2 regions of the Lysinibacillus capsici genome follow, and region 1 is predicted to be linked to the other one. Evidence: predicted binding sites of a transcription regulator. Region 1 holds the regulator's gene; the other holds the start of a gene.

The links. Region 1 encodes CtsR, which represses protease genes until heat stress. Its sites were predicted from a motif close to ATGGTCAATAAAGGTCAAACA; they were not measured.
Region 2: a site for CtsR is predicted at 6,538-6,558, ahead of LCP48_RS03940 (ATP-dependent Clp protease ATP-binding subunit). Genes of this name have one in related genera too.

What each region holds. Positions count from the first base shown of each region.
Region 1 is NZ_CP084108.1:4,598,945-4,608,133, forward strand. Features, by position in the region: gene LCP48_RS22830 (ATP-dependent Clp protease ATP-binding subunit) at 1-1,786, opposite strand, end outside; gene LCP48_RS22835 (protein-arginine kinase McsB) at 1,776-2,885, opposite strand; gene LCP48_RS22840 (UvrB/UvrC motif-containing protein) at 2,882-3,424, opposite strand; gene LCP48_RS22845 (CtsR family transcriptional regulator) at 3,438-3,908, opposite strand; gene LCP48_RS22850 (DUF4870 domain-containing protein) at 4,175-4,480, opposite strand; gene LCP48_RS22855 (class I SAM-dependent methyltransferase) at 4,606-5,289, shown strand; gene corA (magnesium/cobalt transporter CorA) at 5,323-6,285, shown strand; gene LCP48_RS22865 (hypothetical protein) at 6,329-6,538, opposite strand; partial or broken gene LCP48_RS23565 (protoglobin family protein) at 6,824-7,321, shown strand; gene LCP48_RS23570 (methyl-accepting chemotaxis protein) at 7,490-8,134, shown strand; gene LCP48_RS22880 (acyl-CoA thioesterase) at 8,171-8,650, opposite strand; gene LCP48_RS22885 (aldehyde dehydrogenase family protein) at 8,720-9,189, opposite strand, start outside.
Region 2 is NZ_CP084108.1:834,630-843,818, forward strand. Features, by position in the region: gene LCP48_RS03900 (fumarylacetoacetate hydrolase family protein) at 1-284, shown strand, start outside; gene LCP48_RS03905 (YisL family protein) at 486-854, shown strand; gene LCP48_RS03910 (alpha-amylase family glycosyl hydrolase) at 1,039-2,502, shown strand; gene LCP48_RS03915 (DegV family protein) at 2,553-3,410, opposite strand; gene LCP48_RS03920 (Cof-type HAD-IIB family hydrolase) at 3,549-4,358, opposite strand; gene LCP48_RS03925 (prolyl oligopeptidase family serine peptidase) at 4,480-5,244, shown strand; gene LCP48_RS03930 (metal-sulfur cluster assembly factor) at 5,298-5,606, shown strand; gene LCP48_RS03935 (Crp/Fnr family transcriptional regulator) at 5,668-6,354, opposite strand; gene LCP48_RS03940 (ATP-dependent Clp protease ATP-binding subunit) at 6,624-8,750, shown strand; gene LCP48_RS03945 (YjzD family protein) at 8,800-8,994, opposite strand.

The DNA of each region.
Region 1 (9,189 bases):
CTACATAGCCTGGAGGTGAACCTACTAGACGAGAAGTCGAATGTTTCTCCATATACTCGGACATATCAACACGAATCATCGCATCCTCATCACCAAACATTACTTCAGCAAGTGCTCTTGCAAGCTCTGTTTTACCAACGCCTGTAGGTCCTAAGAAGATAAATGAGCCAATTGGTCGTTTTGGATCTTTTAAGCCTGCTCTTGCACGACGTATTGCACGAGAAATCGCTTCTACTGCTTCTCCTTGCCCTACTACACGTTTGTGTAACTCTTCTTCAAGCTGTAATAACTTCGAAGATTCTTCAGAAGCAATTTTAGCTACTGGAATTCCTGTCCACATTGATACAACTGCTGCTACATCATCCACAGTCACTTTAGATTCGGCTTTACCTTGCTCTTCTTTCCAATTTTTTCGAGTAGCTTCAATTTCATCCTTCAGCTTTTGCTCTGTATCTCTTAGCGCTGCTGCCTTTTCAAATTCTTGACCTGATACGGCTGCATTTTTTTCAGAACGAACATTTTCAAGCTTATCCTCAAGCGCCTTTAAGTTTGGTGGTACTGCGAATGAGCGTAAGCGTACTTTAGAACCTGCTTCATCGATTAAGTCAATCGCTTTATCTGGTAAGAATCGGTCAGAAATATATCTATCACTCATTTTTGCCGCTGCTTCAATCGCTTCATCTGTAATTTTCACACGGTGATGCGCTTCATAACGATCGCGTAAGCCTTGAATAATTAGAATAGCCTCTTCCACTGTCGGCTCATCCACTTGGATTGGTTGGAAACGACGCTCTAAGGCTGCATCCTTTTCAATGTACTTGCGGTACTCATCAAGTGTTGTGGCACCAATACATTGAAGCTCCCCACGTGCTAAAGATGGTTTTAAGATATTTGATGCATCAATCGCACCTTCAGCACCACCCGCACCAATTAATGTATGCAATTCGTCAATAAATAAAATGATGTTGCCTGCTTGGCGAATTTCATCCATCACTTTTTTCAAACGATCTTCAAATTCTCCACGATATTTTGTACCTGCAACAACTGTCCCCATATCTAAGGTCATTACACGTTTGTCACGAAGGATTTCTGGAACTTCATTATTAATAATTTGCTGTGCCAATCCTTCAGCAATCGCTGTTTTACCAACACCTGGCTCACCAATTAATACAGGGTTATTTTTCGTACGACGCGATAAAACCTCAATAACTCGTGTAATTTCCTTGCTTCGGCCAATGACAGGGTCTAATGTACCTTCACGTGCAATTTGTGTTAGATCACGTGCTAGGCTATCTAATGTTGGTGTATTGGCAGCTTGAGCTGCTTGTTGGCCAGATTGTGCATTATCATTATTACCTAATAGCAATAATACTTGCTGGCGAGCTTTATTTAAGCCGACTCCCGCATTGTTTAAAACGCGAGCTGCTACCCCCTCACCCTCACGTATAAGCGCCAATAATAAATGCTCTGTACCGATATAGGAGTGACCTAGTTTACGTGACTCATCAACAGATAATTCAATTACTTTTTTAGCTCTTGGCGTATAATGAACGATTGGACCGACATCTTCTTTGCCCTTACCAACTAATTCTTCAATGCCAGCTTCAATCATTTGAGGACTAATATCAATGGCTTCTAACGCTTTCGCAGCAATACCACCGCCTTCACGTATAAGCCCTAATAGAATATGCTCTGTACCGATAGATTCGTGCTTCCAACGAATAGCCTCTTCCTGAGCAAGCTGTAATACTTTTTGCGCGCGTTGTGTAAAACGATTAAACATCATATAAATCCTCTCCTTTTTCCCCATTTATAGGCTTATTCGCATGTTCTTGGGATAATGCGTCACGAAGCATCTCCGCTCGTACACGATCCCGTTCAGCAGGTGGTAATGCCTCACCTGCATAGTGCTGTAAAAAACCTGGTTGCATACTAACAACACATTCATTTAAGGTCGTTGCTTGTATACCATCAATCAATTGTAAATCTACTCCTAAACGAACATTAGATAGGCAAGTAGCAGCTTCCTCACTTGTTAAAATTCTTGCATGTGTAAGTGTGCCTAAAGCTCGATATACGCGATCTTCTAGCGCAAGCTCTGCCTTTTCCATTAATTTACCTCTTGCATGCCGCTCTTTTTGAATAATCTTTTCAGCGACACTTTGTATATCTGCTAATATATCTTCCTCTGTCTTTCCAAGTGTAATTTGGTTAGAGACTTGATAAACATTTCCTAAATTTTCGCTTCCTTCACCATATATACCTCTTACAGTCATTCCTAAGCGTGTCATGGCATTTATAATTTGATTCATTTGCCCAGTTAATGTAAGAGCGGGTAAATGCATCATGACGGATGCTCGTAGCCCTGTACCAATATTCGTTGGACAGCTTGTTAAATAACCAAAAGTATCTCGAAAAGCATATGGTAATACTTTCTCTAGGATACGATCAATCTTATTTGCTTGTTCATAGGCACTTTGAAGTTGAAAACTTGCTGTCATACATTGAATGCGTAAATGATCCTCTTCATTCACCATAATGCTAATGGATTCATCTTCAGAGAGTAGTATAGAGCCCACTTGCTCTTTTTTAGCCAGTTGCGGGCTAATCAAATGCTTTTCTACAAGAATTTGACGCTGTAAAGGGGTTAAATCCTTTATAGCAAAATAAGCATAATCATTTTGAAGCGTTGGGCTATCGCTGATTGCATGTGTAACGGCCTGTTCCACTTGCAGTGCCTCATTTTCTGAAAATGCTAGTGGAAAACGATAGCCATCTAAATTTCGTGCAAGGCGTATCCGTGTACTAATGACGATATCTGAGTAATCATCTTTGATATGCATCCATGTTGGTGTCGCACGCTCTAAAAATGATTCAATCATCATGTCACATCACCACCTTCAAATTGTAGATGCTTCTCTAGCTCTTTGACTTCATCACGTAGCTTCGCCGCTTCTTCAAACTGTTCTTCATCTACGGCGGATTTCATACGCTTGCGGATATCCTCTATTTGCTTTTTAATAACATACACATTACTGCGAGCACCAGGCATTTTACCAATGTGTTGTGGACCTGCCTGAATACGATTAAAAAGCTTTGGCAAATGATCTCCAAATGTGTCATAACAGCTTGGGCACCCGAATTTTCCTTCTTTTAAAAATTGCTTATACGAAAATCCACATTGTGGGCATGTTTGCTGCTGTGGTTGTACCTGTTGTTTTTCCCCCACCTTTTGCCATGTAGGAGAGCCAAACCAGTTAGACAATAGCTGTTGAATAGATACTGGCTCTTGTTTAAACTCTGCATGAAATGGATGGAATTGTGAGGCGCAGACGTCACAATAATGATGCTCTACTTTTTGCCCACTTTGAACTTGTGTTACTGTAACTGTCGCATTACGTTGTTTACAATGTTCGCATATCATTTCCATCACCTCACTATTTTTGTTGTTCATATTTTATTGTTGTCAGCATTGCTCGCAATATTTTTGATCGAATGACATCTCTTAATGGGAGATGCAAGTCGATCGTGGAGCGATCAATTGCTGCTAACATTAATTTCGCTTCTCGCTTGGAAATTACCTGCTCATCAATGAGTCGATAAACCAAATCTTCTGCCATCGTTTGTGATGCCCCACCTTCAATTTGCCTGAGAACATCGTCGATCAAATCAATCTGTGAATTCGCGCGGACACGTAAAATTCGAATGTATCCACCACCACCACGTTTGCTCTCAACAAGGTAACCCCGCTCGGCAGTAAATCTTGTATTAATAACATAATTTATTTGTGATGGTACACATTGAAATTTATCAGCAATTTCACTACGTTTAATTTCAATATGCCCTTCCCCACCTAATTCAAGTACTTGCTTTAAGTAACCCTCTATGATGTCTGATATATTACGCATTTTAGGAATACACCTCGCTTGCTTCACTGACTTTGACTATCTTTGACTTTCTTTGAGTATATTATACAAAACGCTTGAAAAAAATTGCAATGATTTCGCCCATAGAAAAGTGCAAAGTCTTGAAAATGGCTTTTTAATAACCGAAAAAGGCACTTTTCGATCATTTGTTTACGGTTTAATAATTTCCTCATACACCTAATGTACCCTTATTCGTCATAGAAAAAACGCAAGCATATGCAATTAGCATATACTTGCGTCTATGAAAATTATACCCAGCGACCAACAATTGGATAACGCCAAGGTTCATCAGACAATGCTTTTACGATACCGATAATCGGTACCACAAATAGCATAATGCCGAAAATGATTAAAAATGGTAAGCCAATAAGGACAAAGCTTAAAACAACAGAGATAGCAATTAAAACACCCATGACAATTTGGAATAGCAGTGCTTGAATAGAAATTGCCTTTATTTCCTCATCCGAACTAATTAAAAAGAAAATAATGGGCACTAACCATGGCGCAAAAAATGCACTTGCGTGTATGATTACTTTAGACCATTTAGACTCCATATATATCAACCCTTTCTTTGAACTTTATTCTATGTTTTATGTACTACTATTTACGGAACTATACCCGCAATAGTTTCACATTAAGAAGGATTTTTTAAAATTTTTTTGAAAGGCTGTGAGGAGCGTTGGAATTTAACAACACATTAGCAAATGAATATGAAAAGGGTATTCGCCGTACATTGCCGAGTTATGATACCATGCTACGTTTAATACAAACTTTTTATTATTCTAGGCTATCAGAAAATGCTAACATGTTAGTCGTGGGAGCAGGGAGTGGCAATGAAATTATACAGCTTGCAGAAGGAAGACCTCACTGGTCATTCACTGGCATTGATCCATCAGAATCCATGCTTACTATAGCTAAAGAGCGTTTGCTCACTCTACCAAATAATATGTCATTCCATCAGGCTACAATACTAGATGCTTCGCTGTCCTCTACTCAGTATGATGCAGCAAGTTGTGTACTCGTCTTGCATTTTATTCACGATTATAAAGAAAAGCTAGAAACAATAAAAGCAATAGCAAGACATTTAAAACCTGGAGCACCATTTGTCCTTGTTTCAAAATATGGTCAGCTAGGATCTTTAGAAACAGAACTACAATTTGATTTATGGCGTTCTTATTGGCTACAGCATACAAGACTTTCTTTATCCGATGTAGCAGAGATGGAAAAATCCATTCGTTCCCTTTCTTTTATGAGTGAAGAGGAAATTTTAACACTTTTACAAAGTGCGGGCTTTACTAAACCTTCTAGATTTTTTGCCACTACTTTGTTCGGTGGTTGGGTATGCTTTAAAGAGGATCGCTAACTATTTTGTAGTAAATAATTTGAGGTGAAAACCGTGATAAGCACCATTGGCATTACAAAGCAGCAACAATTGTTAAAGGATTTTCCATTAGAAGAGATACATCAGCAAGAATTTGAATGGTATTGGGTTGATTTTAATTGTCCTACAGCCGAGGAAGAATTATTGTTGGATACATTTTTCCACTTTCACCCTCTTGCTATTGAAGATTGCTTAATGAGGTTGCAGCGTCCTAAGCTCGATTTCTATGATGATTTTCATTTCTTTGTCATTCATCGAGTAAATGAAGAGACGTTAGCTGCGGAGGAGGTTAATATTTTTGCCTCCAATAAATTCATCATAACCTTCCATAAAAATCCTGTCCCTGAGATAGAGAAGGTGCAAAAAATGCTGGAAAACCAACCGAAGAATTGGGAGCGAGGTACTGTATACCTAACGTATCAAACCATTGATAAAATTGTTGATAGTTATTTCCCACTCGTTTACAAAATTGAAGATCATCTAAATGCTTTAGAAGGTGAACTTACATACCAAAGTAATGTAAATGCCATGAAAATTGTCTTCGAGTTCCGTAGTGACTTGCTTGACTTAAGACGTACTATTTTACCAATGCGTGATCTTTTATATCGCATTCTTAATTCTTACCGTTTCTCACTAAAAAAATCGGAGAGAGCTTATTTTGGAGATATCTACGACCATCTACTTAAGCTAACAGAAATGGTTGAATCTAATCGAGAGCTTACAGCAGATATGCGAGATAGTTATATGGCTATGAGTTCTAGCCGAATGAACGGGATTATGATGACTTTAACAATTGTATCAACTATCTTTATACCACTTACTTTCATTGCTGGTGTGTATGGGATGAATTTCGATAACATGCCTGAGCTACATGGGCAATACAGCTATTTTATTGTACTCGGGATTATGATAATTATCGTTATCTTTATGTTGGCCGTCTTTAAACATAAAGGCTGGTTTAAACTGTTTAAACCATAAAAAGACTGCTCGTTTTAATAAAAACGAGCAGTTTTTTAATCTATTAATATGGTCCTCTGTCATCAATCTTATTATCACCTTGCTGTGGAAATAAAAAGTACGCTAATACCCCTGATCCCAAAGCTGCACATATTGTAATTAATAATTGCTCAATATCTGGTACCTCAGCATGATAGTTTCGTAGCATATAAACAGAGCCAATGGAAACAATCACCATAACAGGAATAACAAATTTAAAACGTTTTTTCTCCATACCACCCCTCCTTCCATTTTTATTTTCGTACGATTTTTATATTGCTAAACAGTTCGTATTTTACAGGTTTCCTATTTTAAATTCAAATTTACATTGTTTCACCATTTGGACTAACAATAAAGTAAAAAAAATAAAGAATTAACCAATTTTTTAACCAAATATTCAGCAAATAATAGTAAAATAGATTTAATACCATTTATTTATTAAATTTACAAACCTAACAAATTTCAAAAGTGCTTATTTACTTACAATTTATTATGGATATTAAGAATGGAGCAAATAATAATGAGTTGGTTTTCAAAAAATAGTAGTGCTAGCTACGCAATTACATTAACACCTGAAAATTTTAAGAGCAATGTACAATTAGATGTATTGAACCACCCCAACCTTCAAAAACAATTACAACTTTTAAATTTAACACTTGAGGATTTAGCTATCATTAAGCAACTACAGCCTTGGGCTAAAGACCTAGTTCCTGAAATGGTGGAGAAATTTTATGTAGCCATTAGTATGAGCCAAGATTTACTTGATATTATTAATAGAACATCACATATTGATCGTTTGAAAATCACGTTACATAAACATTTAAGTGACATTTTTGAAAGTCATATTAATGATGCCTATATTGCTGAACGAAAAGCCATTGCTGAGGCTCACGTTCGAATTGGCTTGCAATCAAAGTGGTATATTGCCTCATTCCAGTCACTCACTACTACTTTTGCAAACTTTGTGAACGAGGTAGATATTTCCAAAACAGATGCTATTCGTGCTATAAACGCTTTTTGTAAAATCATTAATTTTGAGCAACAGCTCGTGATTGAGGCATATGAAAAAGAGGAAGAACGTATTCGATCAGCAGCAGATGCAACAAAAAATTCCCTTGTAACGACGATCCAAAGTACTGCAGAGGAGCTTAATGCCATTAGTGAAGAAACAGCCGCATCACTATTAGTGATTTCCTCACAAACAGATGATATTGCTGTAGCAACCAAGCAAGGATTGAGTTTTGTAGCAGATACACAAGAAAAATCAAGACGAGGCCAACAGCAATTGAAAGAACAAAATGATTTAATCCAAGTTATTTTGCAAAGTGTCAACGGTCTTGAAGTAACGATGAACCAACTACGTACCTCTTCTCAAAAAATTTCTGAAATCGTTGGGCTAGTTACAGGCATTGCTGATCAAACCAATTTATTAGCATTAAATGCTTCGATTGAAGCTGCACGAGCTGGAGAACATGGGAAAGGTTTTGCAGTGGTGGCTGAGGAAGTTCGTAAACTTGCTGAGGAAACAAAAAATGCTGTCCAAAATGTTTCTCATCTTATTAAGGACACAGAAAGTAATATTACGACTATGGCTAATTCAGTTATTAATGTTGATCAAAAAATTCAACATAGTGTCAATACACAAGAAAGCTTATCCAAGTCATTTAATGATATTGCTGATGCAGTTTCTGGCATTCAGCAGCAATACGTAAATACATCTAGAGATATTTCAGCCATTTCTAATTTAATCACTGAATTATCGCAGGGCGCTACGCTAGTCTCTTCTTCTTCCGACTCGCTCATTAATGTTGTCAATGAACTAAATATGTAAAATAAAAAGGGAACTCATTTGGAGTTCCCTTTTTCCTTAATGCGGCAATGCACGTTTTTGTTTACGATGCTCTCGTCTTGCTGGCCCAGTTTCAAATAAGCGCTTCTCTTCATCTGTTTCAGGATAGATTGAGGGAACTGGTACGGGTTTCCCTTCCTCATTTACTGCAACCATCGTGACAAATGATTCTGTCGTTAATTTTTCCTCGCCAGTCTCAATATTGCGAGAAACAACGCGAACATAAACCTCCATTGAAGAACGTCCTGTAGACGAAACAATACTCTCGATTTCAAGAATATCTCCTACATGTGCAGCGGATAAAAAATCAACCGAGTCAATAGAAGCTGTCACTACAAGGCCTTTCGCATGTTTCATTGCTGTAATAGCAGCGATTTCATCAATATAAGCTAACACTCTTCCACCGAAAATAGAATTGTGATTATTTGTGTCTGGGGGTAATACGAGACGCGATTGAACCGTACGTGATTGACTCATGGGTACAGCGTTGTTTGGCATAATTCTTGCAACTTCCCTTCTCATGTTGTTCTTTCGTCATCGTATCGCAGAAAAAGAGCTGATGCAAATTTAGAACGATTTTTTCATCGAAATAAATTTCATGTCAGTCATTTCCTCTATAGCCCACTTAATTCCTTCACGTCCGTAACCACTCATCTTTACTCCACCATATGGCATGTTATCTACTCGGAATGTCGGAATATCATTAATAATGACAGCACCAGCCTGTAATTCATCTGCTGCATATAAAGCATCTGACAATATATTCGTGTAAATACCTGCATTTAGCCCAAGGTCCGACTCATTTACAAGTCGAATTGCGTCGTCTAATGTTTCATATGAAACAATTGAGACGATTGGTGCGAATGTTTCCTGACAAACAATTTTCATATCAGCTGATACATTCGTCATAACTGTTGGTGTTAAAGTACGTTCAGTAAATACGCCTCCAGTTGCAATCGTAGCCCCCTGCTCTTGTGCCTCCTCAATCCATTCCCTGATGCGTTCCACCTCATTTGGGTTTATCATGGCACTAACAT
Region 2 (9,189 bases), 930 kb from region 1:
TTGTGACAAAGGATGAGATCCCAAATCCACAAGACTTAACAGTAGTCACAAAGGTCAATGATGAAGTACGTCAAAACGGCTCTACGAAAGATATGATGTTCTCTGTTGAAACGTTAGTATCCATCCTATCTCAGCATGTAACATTAGAGCCAGGAGATGTGATTTTAACAGGTACGCCAGCTGGTGTTGGCAAAGGGATGAACCCGCCGCAATTCTTAAAATCTGGAGATACAGTAAAAGTATCTATTCAAGGAATTGGTACTTTAGTCAACCATTTTGAATAATGATGATATCAATCCGCGAGAGTCTATACTCCGCGGATTTTTTACTTCTTTAAGGCACAGTAACAGAAGTAAAAACTATGAAATGCAATGATTCCAAGTTTTAAATGATGTAAATTATGTGAACACTATTGTAATATTTGAAACCCTTTCCATCGCATGGTAGGATAGAGTTTGATAGAAAAAGAATGAGGTGGGACAAACATGAGTTTTTTAACTAGCCAAACGCATTTGCATATTACTACTTGGGTAGTAGGTATTGTCATCTTTTTAATTGCGGCACTAATGGGCAAGCAATCAAAAGGCTTACATATGACATTACGTCTGTTTTATGTATTAATAATCATCACAGGTGGAGCATTATTTATCGAGGCAATGGACTATGGTAAAGGTATGCTTTACGGTTTTAAATTCTTAGGTGGCATACTTGTAATTGGTATGATGGAAATGGTATTAGTGCGCCAAAAGAAAAATAAACCAACAGCTATGTTTTGGATTTTATTTGCAGTATTCCTATTAATCACTTTGTTCCTAGGATTTAAACTGCCAATGGGGCAAGATTTCTTAGCATAATGATTTAAAAGTCGTGAAGTAGTTGCTTCACGGCTTTTATTTTGTAAATGAAAAGGGAAGACGGAATTGACACCTTTTTGTCGTAATTCATTTCGCATTTACGCAAAATCTTTGGAAAAGATAGCGACGTGACAGAGTTATTTGGTAAAATGACGTTGATTGGTTTGAAAGAGAGGGAATAACAGTGAAATTTAAGAAGTGGATAAGTGCGACGGCTGCATCACTTTTATTAGCAACTTCATTCGTAAGTACACCAGTAGCACATGCGGATGAATCAGCAACTAGAACAATAGCAGAGGAAAGCATCTATGATTTACTCGTTGACCGTTTCTTTAATGGCTCGGGCACAAACGATTTTGATACAAATACGCAGGACCCTTCGAAATTTGCGGGGGGCGATTTTACAGGTTTACAGGATAAACTGAAATTTATCGGTGAGATGGGCTATACAATTGTTTCCATTGGGCCTATTTTTTCTACAGAGAAATATGATGGATCAATGCCAACAAGCTATACTACAATTGAACGTCATTTTGGAACAACGGAAGAATTTCAAAGTGTTGTAGAGGCCTATAAAGCTAAAAATATGTCCATTATGGTGGATTTTCCACTTACAAATGTGAGTCCAAATCATGAGTGGGCAAAGGATGCATCGAAAGCGGATTGGATTGCATCTACCAATAATGGACAAGTACAGTGGGATTTATCGAATAAGGATGTGCAAGAAGCACTTATTCAAGCAGTAACTGAATTTGTTTCTACATATGACATCGGTGGTATTCGTTTAACAAATATCGCAGGGGCTGATACAGCGTTTATCAATGCGGTAATAGCTGCATTAAAAGAGACAAAAACGTCACTTTATGTGATAGCAAATGAAGAAAGTGATGCTGACTTTGATGCAACTTTCTCACCTGTAACAGCAGATATCTATCGAAATATATTTAAAAACGTGGATATGGATTCTTCAAAATTAATGGAACCCTTCACAGGAGAAAAACCGACACAAATTATGGTGGATTCACTTGAAACCCATCGTTTTACATTTGACTCTGCTAATGAAAATATGTTCCCACCTACCCGCTTAAAAATGGCGATGGGTGCTTTATTTATGCTACCAGGAATTCCTGTCGTACAATACGGGACAGAAATTGCTATGAATGGGGAAGCAAAACCAGATACACACCAGCTTTATAACTTTAAAACAGACGAAGAACTGATTGATTATATTAAAAATGTTCAATCTTTACGTAATCAATCAGCTACTTTACGTAATGGTGATTTTGAAGTCATTACAAATGAAAATGGGCTTCTTGTCTTTACACGTTCTTCTGACGAAGAAAAGTGGGTAATCATGGTTAATAATACTGGTAAAACACAACGCGTCGACTTAACACCTGAACAACTTGGTGAAGGGAAAATGCTGAACGGTATTTTACATGAGGAAAAAGTTCGCATAAATGAAAAAGAAGTTTATCCTGTTATTTTAGACCGAGAAATGGTTGAAATTTATCAAGTTCGCAATGATGAAGGCTTAAACACTCCTTATATGGTAGCTCTTGGCTTAGTATGGGTGATCTTTATTGGCTTTGTTGTCATCATCATTAAACGAGGAAAAGTTCGCCGTCAGGAGCAAGACCTCCAATAATAATCACAAGACAAAAAAGCATGCCAGGAGCCATCCTAGCATGCTTTTTATTAGCCTTCAAAGCTTTTATTTGTGAAGAAAATCGCAATAGTCCCAGGTCCGACATGTGAGCCGATCGCGGAGCCTATCATGGTAATTTGCACAGCTTGAGGTGAAAAACGCTCCTGGATAGAGGCTTTTGCTTCATTCGCAAAGGCAGCGTCGTCACTATGGCTAATACCTACGATTTTATTTGTAAAGCTGCCACCACGCTCCTGCATTAAATCTAACATCCGATTAAGTGCTTTTTTTCGACCGCGCGACTTTTCAATCGGTACAAGTTTGCCATCTTCTACATTTAAAATAGGCTTAATACTAAGAAGGCTGCCTAAAAATGCACTAGCTTTTGATACACGACCACCTTTTGCAAGGTAATCTAAGTCTTCTACTGTAAATAAATGCTCCACCTGAGGTGCAAGGGTATTTATTTTAGAGGCCATATCTTCTAGGGATACTCCTATATTTCGCAGTCGAACAGCTTCTTCCACAACAAGGCCATGTCCTAGTGATGCGCATTTAGAGTCGATAATGACTAGTTTTAAGGAAGGATACTGCTCAAGTACCTGATTGCGAATCATTTGAGCAGTACTATATGTGCCTGATAATTCTGATGAAAAAGCGATATAAATACCTTCTTCATCATTTTTGGCTAACTCCTCAAAATGCTTCAAAAAGAGCTCAGGTGACACTTGTGATGTTTTTGGCTGAGCACCTTGGCGTATTGCATCATAGATCTCTTTGGAATCAATTGAAATCACATCTTCATATTCTTTGTTGTTCAATTGCACTCGTAAAGGGAGTAGCACGACATCATTTTCTTCATAGTAAGATTTTGGTAGATCACATCCACTATCCGTAAAAATCTTCATTCTCTTATCCCCCTAATTTCAACTTACTTTTAAAGCTTTTTAACTTTCTTCAGTAGATACTCACTATAAATGGAAGGGGTACCACTGAATAAAGTTAAACTGGTAAAAATGGAATGTTAACTTGAACTTACTACTTAACTATGATAATTTCAAGCGTTCAATGAGTATTTTTGCAATTCCATCATCATTATTCGTTGCAGTTACTTCATTAGCTATGTTTTTAAGACTTGAGATACCGTTCCCCATCGCTACACCAAGTCCAGCATATTCAATCATTTCTAAATCATTGTCTTCATCGCCAAACGCGATGATGCGCTCACGTGGGATACCTAAATCTTTTGCCACATGCGCTATGCCAACAGCTTTATTTAAGCCTCGACGCACAATTTCAATAATATGAAGAGGTGCGCCCCAGCGACGATGCTCGATGACTTCAGCATGCACTGCCTGTAAATGATCACGTATAATAACCGAATTGGCTTCATTTGCCTGAATCAGCAAACTTGTGGGATTTTCCAAGAGATGTGTGTATAAATCGCCAAGTGTAATTCTTGGATTACCCATATTAAAAATATTTAAAATACGATCGTCTTCTGTGTGGACATAAATATCATCTTTTACCTCAGCGATAATATTTTCGTATTCATAACTGTTAATAGAATCAACAACATCATGTACGACACTTAAATCAATTGGTGTGTGCATATGTTGCCAAGAGACATTTTTAGGATGATGCACATATGCGCCATTAAAATTAACAATGGGTGTAGTGAGCCCAAGTTCATGATAATAAAGATCGCTTGCACGGTATGGACGTCCCGTCGCAATCATCACTTGATGCCCTTGTTCCTTAGCCTGCAATAATGTTTTTTTTGTTTTTGCAGAAATTTGTTGTTGATCTGTTAATAAAGTTCCATCTAAGTCTAATACGATTAAATGCGGTTTCATAGCTCGTTGCCCCTTTCCTATAGTTTGAATAGTATCTCTTTGTCTTACATTCGTCAAAATTTTGTCACAGTGAAAAAAGTTTGCTAACATAAAGATGAGAGAATAGTTGGGAGTGACAATAATGTTTGTAGAAAAAGAAGTGTGGGGAAATATTCCTTTATTACATATACATACAGACAAGATGAATGAAGAAACCCCGGTAGTCATTTTTTTGCATGGCTTTATGAGTGCAAAAGAACATAACTTACACTATGCATACCAATTGGTGCATAAAGGGGTGCGTGTCCTATTGCCAGATGCAAAATTTCATGGTGAGCGTAGCGAAGGCCTAACGGAAATGCAAATGAATTTAAATTTTTGGGACATTGTTTTAAATTCTATTCATGAAGTACAACAATTATATGATGAATTAAAGAATAAAAATTTATTAGCTAGTCATAAAATTGGCATAGGAGGCACTTCAATGGGTGGCATCGTGACATCAGGCTGTATGAAACTTTATGATTGGATACAAACAGCTGCAATATGCATGGGTGCACCTGGTTTTATAAAATTGGGTGAATACCAATTGCAACAATTTGCTAGAAGCGGAGTTAACTGGCCGATGTCAGAGGAAGACGTTGAAAAAATTAATGAAGCCCTTGCTAAATATGATGTCAGTTTCACACCAGAAAAATTCGCGGGTCGCCCTGTATTCTTTTGGCATGGAGAATTAGATAAAACAGTTCCTTTTCACGAAACATATAAATTTTATGAATCATTACGGGAATACTATGAAGCAAACCCTGAATATTTAAAGTTCATGGTGAACAAAAGGGCTGGACATGCTGTACCACGAGACGGTATGCTAGCAGCTACAGCATGGCTTGCACAGCATTTGGCATAACAGGATGCATCTGCTATGATAAGGTTAACACTATGATGGAAGGAGAAATACGAATGGATCAGGATATGAAAGATAGCATGTTAGGTGCTTTAGAAAACGTAATTGACCCTGAGCTTGGCATTGATATCGTCAACTTAGGTTTAGTATATGATGTGGAATTAGATGATGAAGGTGTTGCAACTGTTACGATGACACTAACATCTATGGGTTGTCCACTTGGTCCAGTCATTGTGGATCAAGTGAATACGGCGTTAGGGGAACTTCCTGAAGTGAAAAGTACAAATGTTAATATTGTATGGAATCCACCTTGGTCGAAAGATAAAATGTCACGCTATGCAAAAATGGCATTGGGCGTACGTTAAGTTAAAATTATTTAAAACCCTGCTTATTGAAAAATAAGCAGGGTTTTTGCTTGTAACGAAACTAATCAATACGGCATATTTGTAATGGACAATTTTCACAGGCAATTTCATTTTTTAAAAATTGTAAATCATGAATGGTAATAAATCCTTTATCAAATGTGATAATCTCATGTTTTTTTAAATCATTCAGCATACGATTAATCATTTCCCGACTTGTCGCACACAAATTTGCAATTTCTGTATTTGTTAGCTGAAAATCAATAAAAATCGCGTCATTTTCTACAGGTTTACCATACGTATTGGACAGTCGAATGAGCGTTGAAAATAGAGCACCTTTTTTACCGTTTAACACTAAATCGCGCAAACGACTCTGATGCTTTAAGTTTTCTGTTTGTAGCCACTTCATGTATTCCACCATAACAGTCGGCTGCTCTTCTAGTAAATGTTCCAAAGATTTACGACTCAAAACATACAACGTAGAGGGTTCTAAAACTTTGGCAGTCATCGAATTATAGACAAGATTACAAAATAACGAACCTTCTCCTATTATGTTGTCAGGGCCACAAATGCGAATGGTTAATTCCTTTCCCGTCTCGGATTCTTGGCTAATCGAAATAACACCTGATTGGATGTAATAAATTTCTTTTGCCCGTTCACCCTCTAGAAAAATTTTATTTCCTTTATTCACTTTGATAAAAACACCGTGGTTTTGAAAAAGATCTTTAATTTTTTCAAACATATTATCCATTAAAACCATATCTCCAACACATCGCTTTCTTTTTGTAATAAATGGCGATTATTACAAAAGGATAGTGGATTTCGATACTAAAACACAGAAACATATCATTATTATAACGTAAACTTCCATAATAAGTGAAAAATTTTTAGGGCGATTTCTTTGCTAAGCATTGTCGAGTGATGTAAAATAAAGTTAGTCAAAAAAGGTCAAACTTTTTTCATATAAACAAGAGTGGGTATATAAATAATGAGAAATATGAAAATAAAGGAGTGCTAGCTATGCAATTTCAACAAACAGACAATAAAAAACCATTAGAACAATTTGGCCGCAATTTAATTGAAGAAGTAAAAAATGGCAAGATGGACCCTGTGATTGGGCGTGATGAAGAAATTCGAAATGTAATTCGTATTTTAACACGTAAAACGAAAAATAATCCTGTATTAATCGGTGAACCAGGAGTTGGTAAAACGGCGATTGTGGAAGGTTTAGCACAGCGTATTGTAAAAGGTGATGTACCAGAAGGCTTGAAAGAATGCGTATTATATGAATTAGATATGAGTGCGTTAATCGCTGGTGCAAGTTATCGTGGACAATTTGAAGAACGCTTAAAAGGTGTGCTAAAAGAAGTAAAAGAATCAGAAGGACAAATCATTCTATTTATTGATGAAATTCATACGATCGTAGGTGCAGGGAAAACAGATGGCGCTATGGATGCAGGAAATATGCTAAAACCTATGCTAGCACGTGGTGAATTACACTGTATTGGTGCTACTACATTAGACGAATATCGTATGTACATTGAAAAGGATCCTGCCTTAGAACGTCGATTCCAGCAAGTACTAGTGCGTGAGCCATCTATAGAGGATACAGTATCCATTTTACGTGGTTTAAAAGAACGCTTTGAATTACATCACGCCGTACGTATTCATGACAGAGCAATTGTTGCGGCAGCAGAACTATCCAACCGCTATATTACAGAACGATTTTTACCTGATAAGGCCATTGATTTAATTGATGAGGCTTGTGCAATGATTCGTACAGAAATTGATTCAATGCCACAGGAACTAGACGCAGTCACACGTCGTATTATGCAGCTTGAAATTGAGGAACAGGCATTGCGTAAGGAAAAGGACGAGGCAAGTAAAAAACGTTTGGAGCAATTACGTGAAGAATTAACAAAGTTAAAAGAATCCTCTGAGGGCATGCGTCAACAATGGGAGGCCGAAAAAGAAAAGCTACACGATATTCAGAAAAAACGTGAAACATTGGATAAATATCGTCGTGATCTAGATGAGGCAGAAAGTAAATATGATTTAAATAAAGCTGCTGAATTACGTCATGGTAAAATTCCGACACTTGAAAAAGACATTCAGGTCCTTGAAAAGGAATTAGAGAACGGTGCAGAATCTCGTATCTTACGTGAAGAGGTAACAGCAGATGAAATCGCAGCAATTGTTTCACGTTGGACAGGAATCCCTGTAACAAAATTAGTAGAGGGTGAGCGTGAAAAACTATTACGTTTAAAGGATACATTACATGAACGTGTAGTTGGACAAGATACAGCAGTTCAATTAGTGACAGAAGCTGTATGGCGTGCACGTGCAGGTATCAAAGATCCACACCGACCTATTGGTAGCTTTTTATTTTTAGGTCCAACTGGTGTAGGTAAAACAGAACTTGCCAAGGCACTTGCTGCACAGTTATTTGATTCAGAAGATCACTTTATTCGGATTGATATGAGTGAATACATGGAGAAACATAGTGTGTCTCGACTTGTTGGGGCTCCTCCAGGCTATGTGGGCTATGAGGAAGGTGGACAACTAACGGAAGCAGTTCGCCGAAATCCTTATTCGGTGGTGCTACTAGATGAGATTGAAAAAGCTCATCCTGATGTGGCGAACATTCTATTGCAAATTTTAGATGATGGGCGCATTACAGATAGTCAGGGACGAATAGTGAATTTTACAAACACAGTAGTCATTTTAACTTCGAATATCGGCTCTAGTTATTTAATGGAGGCAAAGGAAAATGATGCCGCTGTGGAGGACTTAGTCATGTCAGCCCTACGACAACATTTTAAACCTGAGCTATTAAACAGAATGGATGACATCATCTTCTTCCATGCATTATCTACTAAACATTTTACTGCGATTGCCTGGAAGTATGTGGAGCAATTAATTAAACGTGTCGCAGAGCAAGAAATTACTTTATCTGTCGAGCAAGAAGTTATTGATTGGGTAGTAGAGCAAGGTGCAGATGCCCAATTTGGAGCAAGACCACTAAAACGCTTTGTACAGCGACATATCGAAACAGCCGTTGCTAGAGAACTCTTACGCGGAGAAGTTTTACCAGGGGAGACGTTGCATGTGAAAATGCATGAGGGTCAATGTGTTGTGGAAAAATAACAGAAAAAACCTGTTCGGCATGAAGCTGAACAGGTTTTTTCTAGCTGAATTAATGATGGTCTGCAGCTTCTGGTGTAGGGTCGTTTGGAATGATTGCTCCAATAATAAAGATAAGGATGGAGAATACAACAGAAACGATTGCCCCAGTTTTGAAATCAAATGGTACACCAAGTACAGAGCTGACTACGTAGTTTAACATAGAAACTAGTAGGAATGACCATATGAACGTTACGATATATTGCATTAATTTCACCTCAACCGAACTTTTTTCATCATAAGGTTTTACTCATATTCATTATCATATCATAACATAAATCAAAAAAAAATGAACCATTTATGTGAAACATGGCGATTTTGTCACAACAAATATGAGATTTAGTATTTTATGTTTGGTAATGTAAAGTATTTAGGAACAGCTGTGAAATAGGGGAATGCGCTC